DNA from 3 places in the Streptomyces sp. NPDC005485 genome. Region 3 is predicted to be linked to each of the others. Evidence: riboswitches for the same ligand, from Rfam matches in the RefSeq annotation. Region 3 holds a riboswitch; each other region holds the start of a gene.
The links. Region 3 has a riboswitch for thiamine pyrophosphate ahead of thiC (phosphomethylpyrimidine synthase ThiC). Riboswitches for the same ligand answer to the same signal wherever they lie in the genome.
Positions count from the first base shown of each region.

Region 1: it holds a riboswitch for thiamine pyrophosphate, as region 3 does, so the genes downstream of both, thiO (glycine oxidase ThiO) here and thiC (phosphomethylpyrimidine synthase ThiC) in region 3, are expected to answer to the same signal.
Region 2: it holds a riboswitch for thiamine pyrophosphate, as region 3 does, so the genes downstream of both, ABZS97_RS09855 (thiamine ABC transporter substrate-binding protein) here and thiC (phosphomethylpyrimidine synthase ThiC) in region 3, are expected to answer to the same signal.

Region 1 is NZ_JBEXDZ010000061.1:33,022-39,849, forward strand. Features, by position in the region: gene pknB (Stk1 family PASTA domain-containing Ser/Thr kinase) at 1-492, opposite strand, end outside; gene ABZS97_RS21530 (thiazole synthase) at 690-1,484, opposite strand; gene thiS (sulfur carrier protein ThiS) at 1,488-1,688, opposite strand; gene thiO (glycine oxidase ThiO) at 1,685-2,881, opposite strand; TPP riboswitch at 2,879-2,990, opposite strand; gene ABZS97_RS21545 (FAD-dependent oxidoreductase) at 3,143-4,369, shown strand; gene ABZS97_RS21550 (Rv2175c family DNA-binding protein) at 4,472-4,837, shown strand; gene thiE (thiamine phosphate synthase) at 4,919-5,566, shown strand; gene metF (methylenetetrahydrofolate reductase [NAD(P)H]) at 5,678-6,601, shown strand; gene ABZS97_RS21565 (hypothetical protein) at 6,659-6,828, shown strand, end outside.
Region 2 is NZ_JBEXDZ010000020.1:33,988-40,815, forward strand. Features, by position in the region: gene ABZS97_RS09835 (LAETG motif-containing sortase-dependent surface protein) at 1-39, shown strand, start outside; gene ABZS97_RS09840 (maleylpyruvate isomerase family mycothiol-dependent enzyme) at 105-899, opposite strand; gene ABZS97_RS09845 (ABC transporter ATP-binding protein) at 962-1,981, opposite strand; gene ABZS97_RS09850 (iron ABC transporter permease) at 1,982-3,655, opposite strand; gene ABZS97_RS09855 (thiamine ABC transporter substrate-binding protein) at 3,631-4,728, opposite strand; TPP riboswitch at 4,808-4,913, opposite strand; gene rlmN (23S rRNA (adenine(2503)-C(2))-methyltransferase RlmN) at 4,938-6,044, opposite strand; gene ABZS97_RS09865 (phosphatidate cytidylyltransferase) at 6,289-6,828, opposite strand, start outside.
Region 3 is NZ_JBEXDZ010000002.1:21,963-28,790, reverse strand. Features, by position in the region: gene ABZS97_RS01300 (hypothetical protein) at 1-861, shown strand, start outside; gene ABZS97_RS01295 (VWA domain-containing protein) at 957-2,525, opposite strand; gene thiC (phosphomethylpyrimidine synthase ThiC) at 2,605-4,407, opposite strand; TPP riboswitch at 4,400-4,556, opposite strand; gene ABZS97_RS01285 (YibE/F family protein) at 4,628-6,097, shown strand; gene ABZS97_RS01280 (SsgA family sporulation/cell division regulator) at 6,174-6,611, opposite strand; gene ABZS97_RS01275 (IclR family transcriptional regulator C-terminal domain-containing protein) at 6,710-6,828, opposite strand, start outside.

The DNA of each region.
Region 1 (6,828 bases), on a different contig from region 3:
CCGTACGAGCCCGAAGTCCGCGACCTTGACCCGGCCGTCGTCCCCTATCAGGACGTTCTCCGGCTTCATGTCACGGTGCACGAACCCGGCGCGGTGCGCGGCGCCGAGCGCGGCGAGGACCGGCTCCAGGATGTCGAGTGCGGCGCGCGGCTGCAGCGCCCCGCGCTCGCGCAGCACGTCGCGCAGGGTGCACCCGGCGACGTACTCCATGGCGAGATAGACGTACGCCCCGTCGGTTCCCTGGTCGAAGACCTGCACCACGTTGGGGTGCGCGAGCCGGGCCACCGACTTGGCCTCGCGGATGAAGCGCTCCACGAAGGAGTGGTCGGCGGCCAGGGTCGGGTGCATCACCTTGAGGGCGAGCACGCGGTCGAGGCGGGTGTCCACGGCCCGGTAGACCGTGGCCATCCCGCCCACCGCGATCCGTGCCTCGACGCGGTAGCGCCCGTCGAGCAGCTGCCCGACCAGCGGGTCCTGAAGGGTCGTGTCCACGCAGGTGAGTGTACGAGCCGACACCGACACGACCACCCGTTAGGGCGATACCGGGGCGGTACTGCAGCCGACCTGTGACGCACGCCTCGGGCCGCTGCTACCGCTGTGGGCACAGCTGTGCGAGATGCCGGTATGCGAGCGGTCGGGGCCGCCCGCCGACATGGACCCGCAGCCGCCGACGGCGCGGACCGCGGCGTTCAGAACGCCGGCCGCTCCGGGTCCAGTCGTGCCATTCCCGTCGCGGGGGAGGACGCCTCGGCGAAGTGCCGCTTGGGGATGCGCCCCGCTCGCCGGGCGAGCCGGCCCGCCTCGACGGCGTGCCGCATCGCCTCCGCCATGAGCACCGGCTCCTGCGCCCGCGTCACGGCGGAGGCGAGCATCACACCGGCGCACCCCAGCTCCATCGCGAGCGCCGCGTCGGACGCCGTGCCCGCCCCGGCGTCCAGGATCACCGGCACGCGCGCGTGCTCCACGATCAGCTGGAAGTTGTGCGGGTTGCGGATGCCGAGCCCGGAGCCGATGGGAGAGCCCAGCGGCATGATCGCGGCGCAGCCGGCGTCCTCCAGCTTCCGCGCGAGGACCGGGTCGTCGTTCGTGTACGGCAGCACGGTGAAGCCGTCGTCCACCAGGGTCTCGGCGGCGTCGAGCAGCTCGATCGGATCCGGCAGCAGGGTGCGCTCGTCGGCGATGACCTCCAGCTTGATCAGACCGGTGCCGAGGGCCTCGCGGGCCAGGCGGGCGGTCAGTACGGCCTCGCCCGCGGTGAAGCAGCCGGCCGTGTTGGGCAGCACCCGGATGCCCAGCTTGTCGAGCACGGAGAGGACCGAGCCGTGTGCCTCGGGGTTCACACGGCGCATCGCGACCGTGGTCAGCTCCGTGCCGGACGCCACCAGCGAGCGCTCCAGGACGTCGAGGCTGGGCGCGCCGCCTGTGCCCATGATGAGGCGGGACGAGAAGGTCCTGCCGCCGAGGACGAAGGGATCGTCGGCCATGGGTCAGCCTCCTTGGACGGCGGTGAGGACTTCGACGCGGTCTCCCTCGCAGAGGGGAGTGGATTTCCACTGCCCGCGCGGGACGACGGTTTCGTTGAGGGCGGCGGCGATCCCGGAGGGAGCCGGGCTGAGTGTCGCGACGAGCGTGTCGAGCGCGGTGCCCTCGGTGAGGTGCTGCCGCTCTCCGTTGACGAAGACGTTCATGCGGGCTGCTCCGTGAGTGCGGTGGTGCGAAAGCGCCGGGGGGTGAAGGGGCGGGCCTCGTCGGGGAGTTCGCCGGTGGCCAGGGCGTGCGCCAGCGCGTCGCCGGTGACGGGCGTGAGCAGGACGCCGTTGCGGTAGTGGCCGGTGGCGAGGAGGAGCCCGGCCAGCTCGGTCGGGCCGAGCAGCGGAGCGTTGTCGGGGGAGCCGGGGCGCAGTCCGGCCCGCGTCTCGGTGAGCGGCAGCTCGGTGATGCCGGGGATCAGCTCGTGGGCGTCGCGCAGCAGCTCGTAGACGCCGCCCGCGGTCACCGTGGTGTCCCAGCCCAGCTCCTCGCTGGTCGCGCCCACGACCAGCTCGCCGTTCTCTCGCGGCACCAGGTAGACGTGGCTGCCGCGCACGACGGCGCGCACGGTCCGGTTCAGGAAGGGCGCGTACTTCCGGGGGACGGTCAGCCGCAGCACCTGCCCCTTCACCGGCCGTACGGGCGGCAGTACGGCGTCGGGGACGCCTGCGAGCTGCCCGCTGAGGCTGCCCGCGGCGAGGACGACCTGCCCGGCAGAGAGCTCGGTGCCGTCCGCGGTGACCACGCCGGTGGCCCGGTCCGCAGCGACGCTCAGCTGCTTGGCCCACGTCCGCCGGAACACCACCCCGGCCCGCTCGCACGCCGTGACCAGCGCTTTCGCGAGCCGCCGGGGGTCGATCTGGTGATCGCCGTCGACGCGGAGTCCGCCGCGTACGCCCGGCGCGAGCATCGGCTCCAGGCGACGGCACTCGCGGCCGCTCAGCCACTCCGACTCCAGCCCCGACCGCTGCTGCAGGGCGTGCAGTTCCCGCAGGTGGGCGCGGTCGTCGGCGTCCAGCGCGACCGCGAGGGTGCCGCAGCGGCGGTAGCCGAGGTCCTGGCCCGTCGCCTCGGTCAGCTCGGCGACGAACGCGGGGTAGCGGCGCGCGGAGGCGAGGTTCAGACCCAGCAGGGTCTGCTCGCCGTAGTGCAGTTCGGTGACGGCGGCCAGCATCCCGGCCGCCACCCGGGCTGCTCCGCCGCCCGGTTCGGGATCCACGACCGCGGTCGCGAAGCCGCGCTGCGCGGCCCGCCAGGCGGTCACCAGACCGATGATCCCGCCCCCCACGACGAGGACGTCTGATGCGTGCGTGCCCGAGGCGCGCGCGGCTGATGTACGTGTAGGCGACATGGGCGTCCAGCCCCTCCCTTCGCCGGCATGACCCGGATCAGGTTCGTACGGTCGGAGGCCGCCAGCCTCCCTCTCAGCCCGGTGCGTCCGGGCTCCCGCGAGTGCTTGTACGTGGGCCACCCTAGCCCGCCGCCCCCGCCTCAGTAAGGGAGCCTCCGCCGGTGGCCTCCGGGAGTCGGGCCGGGGGCGGACGAGTGCTGTGGAACAGGTCACCGAGCACGCCCCCTGACTGACAAACCGTCAGTTGTCTATGGTGATCAGGTGAGCGAGCAGACGCAGGCGCGGGGACATTCGGCACGGCGGGTCGTCGTCGTGGGCGCGGGCATGGCCGGGGTGCAGACCGCGGTCGCCCTGCGGGAACAGGGTTTCACCGGCAGCGTGACGCTGATCGGCGCGGAACCCCATCAGCCCTACGACCGGCCACCGCTGTCCAAGGCCGTCCTGCTCGGCAAGGCCGAGGGCTCCGCCTTCGACGTCGACTTCGAGGCGCTCGGCATCGAACTGCAGCTCGGGCGCGAGGTCGTGGGCGTACGGCCCGTGGACCACGAGCTCGACACCGTCACCGGGCCCGTGCCGTACGACGTTCTGGTCGTCGCCACCGGAGCCGAACCGATCCAGCTGCCGGGCGCCGAGGGCGTGCCCGGCGTCCACCTGCTGCGCACCCTCGACGACGCCGAGCGGCTGCGCCCCGTCCTCGCCCAGCAGCACGACATCGTGGTCGTCGGCGCGGGCTGGATCGGCGCCGAGTTCGCCACGGCCGCCCGCGAGGCGGGGTGCGCGGTGACCGTCGTCGAGGCCGCCGACCGGCCGCTCGCCGGTGCCCTGCCGGCGGAGGTGGCCGCGCCCATGGCGGCCTGGTACGCGGACAGCGGGGCCGAACTGCGCACCCACGCGCGCGTGGAGCGCATCGAGGCGGGCGCGGTGGTGCTCGACGACGGCTCACGGGTCCCCGCGGGCGCCGTCGTCGTCGGCATCGGAGCGCGCCCGGCCACCGCCTGGCTCACCGGCTCCGGCATCGAGCTGGGCGCCCATCGCGAGATCGTCGCCGACGACCACCTGCGCACCTCCGTGCAGGACATCTACGCGGTCGGCGACTGCGCTTCCTTCCCTTCGGGAAGGTACGAGGGGCGTCTGCTGGTCCACCACTGGGACAACGCGCTCCAGGGTCCGCGCACGGTGGCGGCGAACATCATCGGCGAGTCCCCGACGGCGTACGACCCGGTGCCGTACTTCTGGTCCGAGCAGTTCGGCCGCTTCGTCCAGTACGTCGGCCACCACGAGGCCGCCGACACGACGGTGTGGCGCGGCGACCCCTCGGCACCGGCCTGGACGGTCTGCTGGCTTCGCGACGGCCGGCTCGTCGCCCTCCTGGCGGTCGGCCGCCCCCGCGACCTGGCCCAGGGACGCCGGCTGATCGAGGCGGGCACTCCGATGGACCCGGAGCTGCTGCCCGATCCGTCGCGGCCGCTGAAGGCGGCGGCGGTGTAGTCGGCGGAGTTTTCCGTCGGGACAGCGGTGAGGGGCACTCCGTCGGCCCAGGTCGGACGGCCCCGGCTTCCGAGTGTCAGTCCGGGATGGCAGGCTTGTCCCGTGACCGAGATTGACGCAAAGACCGATGCTCTCGTCCCTGCCTGGCTCACCCTGCCCGACATCGCCGAACAGTTCGGCGTAGAGGTGACCCGAGTCCGGCAGCTGGTCAAGGAGGGCCAGGTGATCGCCGTACGCCGCGGCGAGAACCGCGCGCTGCACGTCCCCGCCGCCTTCATCGACGGGGACAAGGTCGTCAAGGGCCTCACCGGCACCTTGACGCTCCTTCGGGACGACGGCTTCACCGACGAAGAGATGCTCGAGTGGCTCTTCACCCCCGACCCGAGCCTGCCCGGCACGCCCGCGCAGGCCCTCAGCGAGAATCGCGGCACGGAGGTGAAGCGCCGCGCCCAGGCGCTCGCCGTCTGACCTGAACGAACGAAGGAACCGTCCGGCGTACGGGCCGAGCACCCGGCGGCTCGTACGCCATCGACCACGGGGGACACCGCCATGCCCAACAGCGCTCGCGCTCAGCTCGCCGACGCCCGCGTCTACCTCTGCACGGACGCCCGCAGACGCCAGGGTGACCTCGCCGAGTTCCTCGACGCGGTCCTGGCCGGCGGCGTGGACATCGTTCAGCTGCGCGACAAGGGCATGGAGGCAGGGGAGGAACTGGAGCACCTCCAGGTCTTCGCCGAGGCCTGTGCGCGCCACGGCAAGCTCCTCGCGGTCAACGACCGGGCGGACGTCGCCCATGCCATCGGTGCCGACGTGCTGCATCTCGGCCAGGGCGACCTGCCCGTGCTCGCGGCCCGCGCGATCCTGGGGGAGAACGTCCTGATCGGCCGTTCCACGCACGCCGACTCCGAGGCCGAGGCCGCCGCCGTCCAGGACGGCGTGGACTACTTCTGCACCGGCCCCTGCTGGCCGACCCCCACCAAGCCCGGCCGCCACGCCCCCGGCCTGGACCTGGTCCGCCACACCGCCTCCCTCGGCACCGACCGCCCCTGGTTCGCCACCGGAGGCATCGACCTCGGCAACCTCGACGAGGTGCTGGAGGCGGGCGCCCGCCGTGTCGTGGTCGTCCGTGCGATCACGGAGGCGGACGATCCCGGAGCGGCGGCGGGCGAGTTCGCGAAGCGGCTGCGCGACGCGTAGGCGCGCGGCAACTGTCCGAGAACTGTCCGAGGGGTGGACAAGAAGTCGACAAATCGGACAATTCTCAGCGGTTCGGTTGGGGTACCGACGCCCCCTGGCTAACCTGCCGGTATGGCCCTCGGATCCGCTTCCACCAGGACTGACCGCGCACGCACCGTGCGCGACATGCTCGCCACCGGCAAGAAGACGTACTCGTTCGAGTTCTCCGCGCCGAAGACCCCCAAGGGTGAGCGCAACCTGTGGAACGCGCTGCGCCGGGTCGAGGCCGTCGCACCCGACTTCGTCTCCGTGACCTACGGCGCCGGCGGCTCAACCCGCGCGGGCACCGTCAAGGAGACCCAGCAGATCGTCGTCGACACGACGCTCACCCCGGTCGCCCACCTCACCGCGGTCAACCACTCCATCGCCGAGCTGCGCAACATCATCGGCCAGTACGCCGACGCCGGGATCCGCAACATGCTCGCGGTCCGCGGCGACCCGCCCGGCGACCCCATGGGCGACTGGGTGCCGCACCCCAGCGGCCTGACCTACGCCGCCGAACTCGTCCGTCTCATCAAGGAGTCCGGTGACTTCTGCGTAGGCGTCGCGGCCTTCCCCGAGATGCACCCGCGCTCCGACACCTGGGACCGTGACGTCGAGCACTTCGTCGACAAATGCCGCGCCGGCGCCGACTACGCGATCACGCAGATGTTCTTCCAACCCGAGTCCTATCTGCGCCTGCGCGACCGCGTCGGCGCCGCGAGCTGCGAGACCCCGGTGATTCCCGAGGTCATGCCGGTGACCAGCGTGAAGATGCTGGAACGCCTGCCGCAGCTCAGCAACGCCGCGATCCCCGCCGTTCTGAAAGAGCGGATCCTCACAGCCAAAGACGATCCGGCGGCTGTACGCTCCATTGGCATCGAGTTCGCGACGGAGTTCTGCGCGAAGCTGCTGGACGAGGGAGTCCCCGGTCTGCACTTCATCACGCTCAACAACTCCACGGCGACGCTGGAAATCTACGAAAATCTGGGGCTGCACCACCCACAGCAGGCCTAGACCGGTCGCACCCGCGTACGACACACTGCGTAGCGGCCACCTGGGAGAGGGGCGTACATGGGCTTTACGGTCCTCTACATCGCGTTCGGAATCGTCGCGCTGTGGCTGCTCGGCGAGGTCCTGCTGCAGTACAAGGCGCGACTGCGCTGGCGACTGCTCGCCTTCGTCGGTTTCCTCTGCGTCGTCCTCGGCGTACTGAGCCGCTCGGTCGTGGTCATAGGCCTGGG
Region 2 (6,828 bases), on a different contig from region 3:
CTCGGCATGCGCCGCCGTGGCGCGTCGAAGGCCAACTGACCCACCCGTACGTCGTACCAAGCCGTGGCCCGCCCCCTGCGTGCAGGGGGCGGGCCGCACGCTTGTCAGAACGTCGCGCGTTCCAGCCAGAACTCCAGCAGCTCGCGCTCGCCGAGGATCTCCAACTCCGCGCTGTCCAGCGGGAGTCTGCGGTAGAAGCCGAGCAGTACGGCGGTCAGCGGGCCGCGCAGCGCGACCGCCGCCTTCTCGTGACCGCGGCGCCACTCGACCCCCTTCTCGGTGAGCTCGACGCACCACTCGGCGTTCAACTCCGGTGCGGTGTCGGTGGCGTGGAGGTGGATGCTGCGGCCGGGGCCGGTCAGCTCGCGCGCCGCGTCGTGCGGGTCCGTCCGCTGCACGTACTCGACGATCTGGAGCCACTCGTCGATCGCGTCCGCGGCCACCTCGGGCGCGATGTCGTAGGGCAGCCCGGCGGCCAGTGCGGCGTCGGCACGGTGGATCGCCAGCTCGTGCGTCATCCGGCGGGCCCAGAAGCCGGTGTTGTGGACGCCGGCCCAAGCCCACACCTCCGTGTCGGGCCCGGCCTCGCGCAGCGCGGCGACCAGAACCTCACCGGTCTCGGCGAGCCAGGCGTCCAGCGCGGCGGCATCGCCCTTGGCCTCGGGCCCACCGGCCCGCCGCACCTCCTCGTCGCGGACGGGCTCCTGGGCCCGCGTCCGGACGATGTACTCGACCCAGCGAAGGGCTCCGCCCGTGTGGCGCACAAGCGCCTCCAACGACCAGTCCGGGCAGGTCGGCACGGTCGTGGACAGGTCGGCGCCTGAGGCCACCACGGCCCTCAACTGCCGCACCTGAAGCTCGATCTCGTCGCAGTAGCGGTCATGTCCGAGAAGCGTCATGATCCGCACCTTATGTGCCGACCGACTCCACGGGTACGACAATTTTCGGCTGCGTCGAACGATCAGCCGAGCACGACGATCTCGGCCGCGTCGAACGACACGCCGACCTCGTCCCCCGGCTCCGGCGCGTCCCGCAGTGCGCACGCCGCCTCAAGGCGCGGCGCGTCCTGCGGTTGCAGTTGTACGGCGACGTGGGTGCCCCGGAAGGTGTGTGCGGCCACGGTGCAGCGCAGGCCGTCCGCCGCCGCCACGAGCCGTACGCCGGCGGGCCGTACGAGCAGCGTGCCCGGGCCCTGCGGGGAACCCTCGGGGACCGGGACCTTCCCCCAGGGCGTGTCCGCGGCCTCACCGCTCACTGTCGCCTCGACCACGTTGTCGAAGCCGAGGAAGCGCGCCACGAACTCGTCCGCCGGGTGCTGCCAGACCTCAAGGGGCGTACCCGACTGGGCGATCCGCCCGTCGCGCATCACCACGACGCGGTCGGCGAGCGCGAACGCCTCGCCCTGGTCGTGCGTGACGGCGAGCACTGTGGTGCCCAACTCGCCGAACAACTCCCGTAGTTCGACGACAAGGCGTTCGCGCAGCGAGCGGTCGAGCTGGCCGAGCGGTTCGTCGAGCATCAGCAGGCGGGGGCGCGGCGCCAGCGCGCGGGCCAGCGCGACCCGCTGCTGCTCGCCGCCGGAGAGCGCGGCGACGGCACGCCTGTGCGCACCCGGCAGCCCGACGAGATCCAGCAACTCCCGCACCCGCAGGGCCTGTTCATCCTTCGACGCGCCGTGCATGCGCAGCCCGAAGGCGACGTTGCCGCCGACGTCCCGCTGCGGGAAGAGCTGGTGGTCCTGGAACATCAGGCCGACGCCCCGCTTGTGCGCGGGCACGCCGTTCATCTCCCGGCCGCCCAGCCGCACCCGCCCCGCGTCGAGGGGCTGAAGCCCGGCCACGGCCCGCAGGAGTGTCGACTTGCCGCTGCCGCTCGGCCCGAGCACGCACACGATCTCGTGCTCGGCGACGTCCAGGTCGACGGCGTCGAGCACGGCCCGCCCGCCGAAGCGCACGGTCGCGTCCTGAAGGCTCAGCAGCATCTAGAACTCCCCGGTCGAAGTGGTGCGGACGCGTTCCAGGAGCAGCAGTGCCACCGCGCACACCGCCATCAGGATCGTCGAAAGCGCCATCGCCTGGCCGTAGTTGAGATCACCCGCGCGGCCCAGCAGCCGGGCCACGGCGACCGGCAGCGTCGGATTGTCCGGCCGCGCGATGAAGACGGTCGCCCCGAACTCGCCCAGCGACACGGCGAACGCGAACCCGGCCGCGACCAGCAGCGCCCTGCGCACCATCGGCAGGTCCACCTCGCGCCACACCCGCCACGGCGACGCCCCGAGCACCGCGGCGGCCTCCCGCAGCCGCCCGTCCACGGCCCGCAGGACGGGCAGCATGGTGCGGACGACGAAGGGGACGCCGACCAGCGCCTGCGCGAGCGGCACGAGCAGCCACGAGCTGCGCAGGTTCAACGGCGGCTCGTCCAGCGCGATCAGGAACCCGAAGCCGACCGTCACCGCGGAGACGCCCAACGGCAGCATCAGCAGCGCGTCGAAACCGCGCACGAGGCGCCCTGCCCGCCGGGTGAGGGCGGCAGCCGCCAAGCCCCCGATCAGGACGGCGATGACGGTGGCGGCGAGCGCGTACCGCAGCGAGTTGCCGATCGCCTCGATCGGCGCGACCAGGAAGATCCCGCCGTCGTCACGCGTGAGCGCCTTGTAGTACGTGAACCCCGGTGCGTCCAGCGACCGTTGGACGAGCACGGCGAGCGGCAGCACCAGCAGCACGGCGATGCTCACCAGCACCCCCGCGAGCAGGGCCCACTGCCCGGCCCCGCGCGGCCGCCGGGCGGTCACGGAGGCGTCCACCAGGCGCAGGGCGCTCTCCCGGCGCCGTACGGTCCGGGCGTGCACGGCGAGGATCGCGCCGACGGCCGCGAACTGGATGATCGTCAGCACCGCGGCCGTGGAGAGGTCGAAGATCTCGGAGGTCTGCCGGTAGATCTCGACTTCGAGCGTGGAGAAGGTGGGGCCGCCGAGGATCTGCACCACACCGAAGGAGGTGAAGGTGAAGAGGAAGACCATGAGCGCGGCCGCGGCCACGGCCGGGCCCAGCGCCGGAAGCGTCACCTTCCGCCAGGCCGCGAACCGCGAGGCGCCCAGCATCCGGGCGGCCTCCTCCTGCCGCGGATCGAGCTGCGCCCACAGGCCGCCGACGGTCCGTACGACGACCGCGTAGTTGAAGAACACGTGCGCGAGCAGGATCGCCCACACGGTGGTGTCCAGCCGCAGACCCCACAGCTCGTCGAGCAGTCCGCGGCGGCCGACGAGCGCCAGGAACGCCGTACCGACGACAACGGTCGGCAGCACGAACGGAACGGTGACCACGGCCCGCAGGATCTGCTTGCCCCTGAAATCGAAGCGCGCGAAGACATATGCGCCGGGGAGTGCGATCAGCAGCGTGAGCGCCGTCGACACGAGCGCCTGCCAGGTGGTGAACCACAGGACGTGCCGGATGTCGGACTGCATGAGGACGTCCCCGATCCGCCCCCACCGCCAGACCCCGTCGACCTTGAGGCCGCGTGCGACGATCGCGGCGACGGGATAGGCGAAGAAGACCCCGAAGAACGCGACGGGCACGGCCATCAGACCGAGCCGCGCCGCGCTCCCCCGGAGGTCTTTCCGGGGCCGGGGCGCTACTTCAGTACGAGCGAGGTCCACGACTTGACCCACTGGTCACGGTTGGCGGCGATCCTGGCGGGGGCCATGGTCTCGGGGTCCTTGGCCGCCGGGCCGTACTTCGTGAACTCGGCGGGCACCTGCGCCCCCTCGACCACGGGGTAGACGAACATGTTGAGCGGCATGTCCTCCTGGAACTTCTTGGTGATCAGGAAGTCGATGAGCGCCTTGCCGCCCTTGGCGTTCCCGGCGTTGCTCAGCAGGCCCGCGTACTCGACCTGGCGGAAGCAGGTGCCGGCCGCGACCCCGGTCGGCGCGGTCTTCGGCTTCGGGTCGCCGTAGATCACCTCGGCGGGCGGCGAGGAGGCGTACGAGACGACCAGGGGCCGGTCGGCCTTGGCCTTCTTGCCGCCCGCGGAGCCGGAGAACTCGTCGTTGTACGCCTGCTCCCAGCCGTCGACGACCTTCACGCCGTTCACCCTGAGCTTCTTCCAGTAGCCCTGCCACCCGTCGTCGCCGTACCGCGCGGCACTCCCGAGCAGGAAACCGAGGCCGGGCGAGGAGGTGGAGGCGTTCTCCGTGACGAGCAGGTTCCTGTACGCGGGCTTGATCAGGTCGTCGAGCGAGGCCGGCGGTGTCAGCTTGTGCTCGCTGAACCAGGCCTTGTCGTAGTTGACGCAGATGTCGCCCGAGTCGATGGGCGTGACCCGGTGCCTGTCCTGGTCGACCAGGTACTCGGACTTGATCGTGCCGGCGCCCTTGGCCTCGTAGGACTGGAACAGCCCGTTGTCGAGGGCCCGGGAGAGCAGGGTGTTGTCGACGCCGAAGAAGACGTCGCCCTGGGGGTTGTCCTTGGTGAGGATCGCCTTGTTGACGGCCTGCCCGGCGTCGCCGTCCTTGAGGACCTTGACCTTGTAGCCGGACTCCTTCTCGAACGCCTTCAGTACGGCCTTGGAGTAGACGAAGGAGTCGTGGCTGACGAGCGTCACGGTCTTGGAGGCGGCGCCCCCGCCGCCGGCGGAAGCGGAGTCGGACGAGCCGCAGGCGGACAGCGTGACGATGCCGAGTCCGGCCGCCGCGACCACTGCCGTGATCCTGCTGATGGTGGTGCTCACTGGATTCCTCCTGGAGTGACCAGGAAGAGACGCGGCCCTGCCCGGGAACCTCTGAGAGTTCCCGGGCAGGGCGCAACAGCTTGAGTGATGACCGAACTTCCTACCCAGAATGACCTGGGCAAGGTTCAGAGGGTCTGCGGTCTGTCCCGCACTCTCAGCGCTGTGGCGCTCCCCTGTCGGAATATGAAGATGTACGTACGCGGATCAGACTACCGCTCGCTGGCAGCGAGCTGTCCGCACGCCCCGTCGATCTCCTGGCCGCGGGTGTCCCGGACGGTGACCGGCACGCCGTGCGCCGCGATGGCCTCGACGAACGCCTTCTCGTCCTCGGGCCGCGAGGCCGTCCACTTGGAGCCGGGTGTGGGGTTCAGCGGGATCAGGTTCACATGCACCGGCTTGCCCCGCAGGAGCCGGCCGAGACGGTCACCGCGCCACGCCTGGTCGTTGATGTCGCGGATGAGGGCGTACTCGATGGAGAGCCGGCGTCCCGACTTGGCGGCGTACTCCCATCCGGCGTCCAGCACCTCGCGCACCTTCCACCGCGTGTTCACGGGGACGAGGGTGTCGCGCAGCTCGTCGTCCGGCGCGTGCAGCGAGATCGCGAGGCGGCACTTGAAGTCCTCGTCGGCGAACCGGTGGATGGCCGGCACCAGCCCGACGGTGGAGACGGTGATGCCGCGCTGCGACAGCCCGAGTCCATCGGGCTCGGGGTCGGTGAGGGCACGGATGGACTGGACGACCCGCTTGTAGTTGGCGAGCGGCTCCCCCATGCCCATGAACACGATGTTGCTCAGCCGCGCCGGACCGCCCGGAATCTCGCCGTCCCTGAGGGCGCGCATCCCGTCCACGATCTGGTGGACGATCTCGCCGGTGGACAGGTTGCGGTCGAGACCGGCCTGGCCGGTGGCGCAGAACGGGCAGTTCATGCCGCATCCGGCCTGCGAGCTGATGCACATGGTGACCCGGTCCGGGTACCGCATCAGCACGGACTCGACGAGTGTCCCGTCGAAGAGCTTCCACAGGGTCTTGCGGGTGGTGTCGTCGTCACAGCTGATGTGCCGCACGACCGACATCAGCTCCGGCAGCAGCGCCTCCTGGAGCTTCCCGCGCGAGGCGGCCGGAATGTCCGTCCACTCCGCGGGGTCGTGCGCGTACCGCGCGAAGTAGTGCTGCGACAGCTGCTTGGCGCGAAACGGCTTCTCACCGATCGCGGCAACCGCCTCTTTACGCTCGGCGGGCGTGAGATCGGCAAGGTGCCGCGGCGGCTTCTTGGCTCCGCGGGGGGCGACGAATGTGAGTTCTCCGGGCTTAGGCATGGCTGTACCAGTGTCGCAGATCAATTGGCGTGACCTGCGGCCGTCGCCTCCGGGGCCCTCGAAAGGCCCGGCGACACCCGGTGCGGCAGTCGGCGGGCCAGGGGCAGGACGGCGGCGCCGAGGAGGAAGCCGATTGAAAAGCATCGCTCCCACGCAGATCATCCCCCGTTGAAAAACCCGAGGGACATGGACGAAGGGCCCGCCGTCCGGTGGACAGCGGGCCCCGCACCAGCGGACCCGTGGGTCAGCCGGAGCCGACGAAGAGGACGAGAAGCAGCCAGACCACCGGGGCCGTGGGCAGCAGCGAGTCCAGCCGGTCCATGATGCCGCCGTGGCCCGGGAGCAGCGTGCCCATGTCCTTGATGCCCAGGTCACGCTTGATCATGGACTCGCCGAGGTCACCGAGCGTGGCGCTGACCGCGACCGCGAAGCCGACGATCAGACCCTGCCACCAGGTGCCGTCGTCGATCAGGAAGTGCATGCACAGTGCGCCCGCGACCATCGCGAAGGAGACCGCGCCGAACAGACCCTCGCGGGTCTTGCCGGGGCTGATGCGCGGGGCGAGCTTGTGCTTGCCGAAGCGCCAGCCGATCGCGTACGCGCCGGTGTCGCTGACCACGGTCAGCAGCAGGAACGTCAGGACGCGGCGCGGCCCGTCGTCGGCCGTGAGCATCAGCGCGACGAAGGTGGCCAGGAACGGCACGTAGAAGGCCGCGAAGACCCCCGCCGTGACATCCCTGAGGTAACCCTCGGGCGGTTCCGTCATGCGCCAGACCAGGACGGC
Region 3 (6,828 bases):
ATGAACAGCGTTCCGCAGCACCTGCTGAGCGAGGACCGCCAGGAATACGAGCGGATCCTCGATGAGGCGCTGCGCTCCGCCCCACACCGCCCGGAACTGGCCGCTGTGGGACAGCGGCTCAACCCCGAACAACTGCGCACCATGGCGCTCAACGCCACCGTGCTGATCACGGCGGCCGCGACGACGGAGTACCAGCACTACGTGAAGGTCCGTGAGGAACTGCGCCAGCCGGCGCAGTCCCCCTCCACCGTGAGCGAGGAGACCGGTTCCGCGGAGCCGGGCACGGCCGCGGTGGGGCTCGCCACCACCATGGGAGAAGTCGGCGAAACCGCCGGGGCCGGCGCCATCGCCGTCGTCGCGGTGCTCGCTCCCCTGCTCGCCGGCACCGCCGCGGTGATCTTCCTGCTCGTGGGCTACATCCTGAAGATGCTCGACCCCGAGCCGACCATCGCCAAGACCCTCCTCACCACGGGATGGGTCTTCGGCGCCATCACCGCGGCCGCCATCCTGGTCGCCGCGGTCGGACTGCTGCTGACGGCGCTGCGCAACAGCTCCTCCTCGCTCCAGGCCGGAGCGCGCGGCGAGTTGTACGAGGAGGTGGCCCGGGCCAGGGAAGCCTGGCACGACGCCCTGCTGGAGCGCGGCATCCTGCCGTTCCTCCGGGAGGCACTCGCCGATCCGGGCTCGGCAGCACTGGGACGCCGTCCTTCACCGGCGCCCAGCCGGATACCGCAACTCGGCTACGACCGGCCGGGGTTCAGCAGCCCCGACGGCGGGCCCGCGGCAGGTCCGCGCCCGAGCTTCTCCAGCCCGGACTTCACCAGCCCGGACTTCGGGGGGCCCGAGCACCAGCCGGAGTAACGCCCGGAGGCCGGGCCCGCATCCCATGAACGCGGGCCCGACTTCCGGCATGCGCGGCTACGGGGACAGGAGATACGCGCTACCGAGCGGCGGGTTCACACGATGCCCAGGTGCCGCGCCGCGGTGATCCAGGACGGGAACTCGGACAGAAGCCGGTCGTACAGCTCCGGGTCCGGGACGGTGCTGATGTCGTCCACCGCGAAGAAGCCGACGTTGTCGACGCGGCGGCCGGGCAGAGTGTCGAACCGTTCGAGTACGCCGTAGTTGGACCGCCCCAGTCCCACGAACTGCCAGAAGATCGGCTCCTCGACCGCTTCGCGCAGTTCCTTCTCGATCTCCTTGTTGCGGTAGACCCCTCCGTCGGAGAAGAACAGCACCAGCGTGGGATCGACAGCCGGATTCTCCCGTACATACGTGCGAACTTCGGCGATCACCTTCTGTTCCTCGTTCTGGATGCCCACCGCCCGCATGTCCACCTGACCGGGCAACAGCCCCTTCTTCGGCTTCTTGCGGCGGAAGAGGCTCAGCTCGCCGACCCGTACGTGGAGCTCCAGCCACTCCGGGAGTTCACCGAGGGTCAGGTCCGGCAGGCGCGCCGGGCTGGAGGCGAACGTCCACGCCTGCATCACCCCGTCGTCGTCCAACTGGGCGGAGACCGCCGCCATCCGCTCCACCACGTCCACGACGACACCCTTCGAGTACAGGAACGACATGGAGCCCGAGGCATCGAGAACCAGGAGGACCCGCGCCGTCACCCCTGCCGCACCGTGCTTCCTCAGACTGACCGCCACGTGCTCCTTGCGCAGGGAGAGCCGCTTGCGCATGTCGACGGGCAGCCGCTCCTCACCCTTGCTGAGGCGCCGGGCGGAGGCAGAGACGGGGACGGGGGGTGCCGGTTGCGATACGGGACTGGAAGGCGCCGGAGGTGTGGGAGGCATGGGCGGGGCTGTTGGTGGGGCTGCAGCCGGAGCTGACGGCGCGGCGCCGGGCGGAGACGCCGGGACGACCGTCTGCGCAGCCCCCGCGGCCCCAGTGACGCCGACGGCACCCTGCGCCGTCCCAGTCCCAGTCCCAGTCCCAGTCGCAGCCCCAGTCGCAGCCCCAGTCGCAGCCCCAGTCCCCGTGTCCGTCTCCTCGTCGACGCTGATGCCGAAGTCGGTGGCGAGGCCCGCGAGTCCGGACGCGTACCCCTGCCCGACCGCACGGAACTTCCACCGGCCCGCACGCAGATACAGCTCGCCTCCGATGAACGCCGTCTCCGTCGTGGCCTCCATCTCGAAGCGCGCGATCTCCTCCTGCGTCCCGGCGTCGAGCAGCCTCAGCGTCAGCCCGGCGAGGTCGCCGAAAGTCCCGCCGTCGGCCGAGGCGCCCAGGACGACCCGCTCGATCCCCGGCTCCAGGTCCGACAGGTCCACCTCGACCGTGTCCGTCGTCGCCCCGGCGGCCCACTGCTTACCGAGATGCCGTACGGCGCCGGAGGCGTGCTGCGGCTGGTTGTAGAAGACGAAGTCGCCGTCGTCCCGCACCCGTCCGTCGGCGCCGAGCAGCAGCGCCGAGGCATCGGCGTCCGGCGCACCGGCTCCCCCGGACCAGCCGAGCACGGCCTGCACTGCGGCGGCGTCAACCGGCAGGTTGCCGCCCTTGCTCATCAAGGTCGGTGTCATGCGCCCAGTCTGCCCACAGAACCCGGCCCCGGCTCCGTCCGCTGCACATTGCGGCGCAGCGGACGGCTCCGGCCGGGCCTCAGTCCGCCAGCGGCAGATAGACCCGGTTGCCCGCGGCCGCGAACTCCTTCGACTTCTGGGCCATGCCCTCCTCGATCTCCGTCTTCGTGCCTCCGTGCTCACGGCGGATGTCCTGCGAGATCTTCATGGAGCAGAACTTCGGGCCGCACATGGAGCAGAAGTGGGCCGTCTTGGCGGGTTCGGCCGGGAGGGTCTCGTCGTGGAACTCCCGTGCCGTGTCCGGGTCGAGAGCCAGGTTGAACTGGTCGTCCCAGCGGAACTCGAAGCGTGCGTCGGACAGCGCGTCGTCCCACTCCTGCGCACCTGGGTGCCCCTTGGCGAGGTCGGCTGCGTGGGCGGCGATCTTGTAGGTGATGACGCCGGTCTTGACGTCGTCACGGTTGGGCAGGCCCAAGTGCTCCTTGGGCGTGACGTAGCAGAGCATGGCCGTGCCCCACCAGGCGATCATCGCGGCACCGATGCCGGAGGTGATGTGGTCGTACGCCGGCGCGACGTCCGTCGTCAGCGGGCCGAGCGTATAGAACGGAGCTTCATCACAGATCTCCTGCTGAAGGTCGATGTTCTCCTTGATCTTGTGCATCGGGACATGTCCCGGGCCTTCGATCATGGTCTGAACATTGAAACGCTTCGCGATCGTGTTGAGTTCCCCGAGCGTCCGCAGCTCCGCGAACTGCGCCTCGTCGTTGGCGTCCGCGATCGATCCCGGCCGCAGACCGTCGCCGAGCGAGTACGTGACGTCGTAGGCGGCGAGGATCTCGCAGAGTTCCTCGAAGTTCTCGTAGAGGAACGACTCCTTGTGGTGCGCGAGGCACCAGGCCGCCATGATCGAGCCGCCGCGCGAGACGATTCCGGTCTTGCGGTTGGCGGTGAGCGGCACGTACGCGAGGCGCACTCCGGCGTGGACCGTCATGTAGTCCACGCCCTGCTCGGCCTGTTCGATGACCGTGTCCTTGTAGATCTCCCAGGTCAGCTCCTCGGCGCGGCCGTCGACCTTCTCCAGTGCCTGGTAGAGCGGCACGGTGCCGATGGGGACGGGGGAGTTGCGCAGGACCCACTCGCGCGTGGTGTGGATGTTGCGGCCGGTGGACAGGTCCATGACCGTGTCGGCGCCCCACTTGGTCGCCCAGGTCATTTTGTCCACCTCCTCCTCGATGGAGGAAGTGACCGCCGAATTGCCGATGTTGGCGTTGACCTTCACCAGGAACCGCTTGCCGATGATCATCGGCTCGATCTCCGGGTGGTTGACGTTCGCCGGCAGGACCGCGCGACCCGCCGCGATCTCCTCGCGGACGACCTCCGGATCGACGTTCTCGCGGACCGCCACGAACTCCATCTCGGGTGTGATCTCCCCGCGCCGGGCGTACGCGAGTTGCGTCACCGCCTGTCCGTCCCGGCCCCGGCGCGGCTGGCGCGGCCTCCCCGGGAAGACCGCGTCGAGGTTCCTGAGTCCCCCGCGCGGCGAGGTGTGCTTGATCCCGTCGTCCTCGGGACGGACGGGGCGGCCCGCGTACTCCTCGGTGTCGCCGCGGGCGATGATCCAGTTCTCGCGCACGGGTGCCAGGCCCCGGCGTACGTCGGTCTCGACGGTCGGATCGGTGTACGGGCCGGAGGTGTCGTACAGCGTGACCGACTGCCCGTTGGTGAGGTGCACCTGACGAACCGGCACCCGCAGGTCGGGGCGCGAACCCTCGACGTACCCCTTGTGCCAGCCGATGGACTTCCCGACCTCGCCGCTTTCGGCAGGGGCGAGCGCCCCGTCCGTCTGGCTGGAGGCAGGCGTGCGTACGTCCTTGTTGGTCATGAGACCTACTCCCTACGCCGGCATTACCCGGTAACAGGTTCGGCGGTCGACGCAGCGGCTTCCGTCCGCCGATGTTTCATGTGAAACATCGCTGGGACGAAGGTCAGCGCCCTCTCAGCCCGGTGCTCCGAGCTCCCGCGTGTGCAAAGGTGCCTCCACGCTAGCGTCATATCTGGCGCGCTGAACAGAGGGCCCCTCCCGTTCTTGCGATGATCGGCCCGTGACCACGATGCAGCAGCCCCCGTTTTCGCCGCCCGATCCGCCCCCCGGCCATGGTCCCGGCGACGCGCACGGCCATGGTCAGGGCGGAGGCCCCGGCCCAGGCGGAGGCCACGGTGACGGGCACGGTCAGGGACCTGGTGGCGGGCACGGCTCCGGCCACTCGCACAGTCACAGCCATGGACCGGCCGCCCCCGTCTCCCGGCACCTGCGCAAGGTCATCGCCGCGATCCTGATCCCGTTCGGCGTCGCGGTCGTGGTCGGTTTGGCGGTGCTCTGGCCGGGCGGCGCTCCCTCCCACGAGCGCACCGGCGTCGGATTCGACCGGCAGACCCAGCAGGCCACGGTCACCGTGGTCGACAAGGTGGACTGCAAGTCCGTGAACGCCTCCGGGGAAACCCCGACCGGCGACACCTCCACCGCCGAGGGCTCGTCGGCGCGGCAGCAGGCTACCGGTGACTGCAAGAAGGCGACGATCCGGATCGACACCGGCAAGGACAAGGGCCGTACGTTCACGGAGATCGTCCAGCCGGACCAGTCGCGGCAGTTGCACGAGGGCGAGAAGGTCATGGTCGCCTACGAGCCCTCCGCTCCCAAGAACCTGCAGTACTCGGTCACCGACGTGAACCGGAAGTTCCCCATGGCGCTGCTCGCCGGGATCTTCGCGCTGGCCGTCGTGGTGGTGGGCCGTCTGCGCGGTGTCATGGCGCTCGTCGCACTGGCCGTCAGCTTCATGATCCTGACGTTCTTCATCCTCCCCGCGATTCTGCAGGGCTCGAATCCGCTGGTCGTGGCGGTGGTCGGGGCCAGTGCCATCATGCTGATCGCGCTCTACGTGTGCCATGGCCTGTCAGCCCGTACGTCGGTCGCCGTACTCGGCACGCTGCTCTCGCTGCTGCTGATCGGCATCCTCGGCTCGGGGTTCATCGACTGGGCCGCGCTGACCGGCAACACGGACGACAACACCGGACTGATCCATGGTCTGTACCCGTCCATCGACATGAGCGGTCTGCTGCTCGCCGGCGTCATCATCGGCTCGCTCGGTGTGCTCGACGATGTGACGGTGACCCAGACGTCGGCGGTCTGGGAACTGCACGAGGCCAATCCGACATTGGGCTGGCGCGGTCTGTACCGCGCGGGCATCCGGATCGGCCGCGACCACATCGCCTCGGTCGTCAACACACTCGTCCTGGCCTACGCGGGCGCCGCCCTGCCGTTGCTGCTGCTCTTCTCGATCGCTCAGAGCAGTGTGGGTACGGTCGCCAACAGCGAACTGGTCGCCGAGGAGATCGTGCGCACGCTGGTGGGCTCGATCGGGCTGGTCGCCTCGGTGCCGGTGACCACCGCGCTGGCCGCCCTGGTGGTCTCGGCGGACCGCCCGGGAGGGACGGACACACCGGCCCCCGCGTCGGCGCCGACGAGTGCCCGGCCGGCGGTGCGGGGCGGCAAGGGCCGCCGCCGCAAGCACTGAAGCCGGAGGGCACCGCCCGGAAGCCTTGCACCCCGCGGGTGGCGAAGCGTTACTCCACCGTCCGCGAGGCGGGCCGTCAGCCTGCGCTCTGCTCCTCCGCCAGGATGCGGTGCAGGGCCTGGTCGAGGTGGGTGTCGAAGTCGGCGAGGGAACGCTCCTGCCCCAGCGGGACCAACTTGTCCGTGCGGTCGAGGAACGCCACGAGCGGTGCCGCACCCGACCGGAACAGCGCCTGGTCGCGGCCCACCTGAAGCCGGATCAGCACCTCGCCGAACGCCTCCGGGTCGGCAGGTTCGATGTGCACATCGCCGTCGCCGCACGGCCGGCCGACTCCGTCGATCAGCAGCTCACGCCCGAACGCCCAGGTCACCGGCGCGTCACCGGGCAAATGGAAGGTCATTCGCACGGCGTAGGGATCACAGGCCTCGTATCGCAGCTCCACCGGAATGCGGAAGGAGAGCTCCTCCGACACGAGGAAGCTCATCATGACCTCTGCCTGTACCGACTCGTGCATCGCCTACCCCGTCGTTTTCGGTCGACTGGCCAGGAATCATCCCCCTGACACAGTGAATTATTGCTCAACGTGCACGACAGATCACAAGGAGTGAGTTTTCAGATGCTGATAGAGATGGCGAGTGTCCCTAGTAGCCTTCCGATCTCGTTCTGCAGCTGACGTGCCGCGGGCAGTAGTCGGTGGGCCTGGTGCGAGGGCACCGAAATGGCCATCGCCG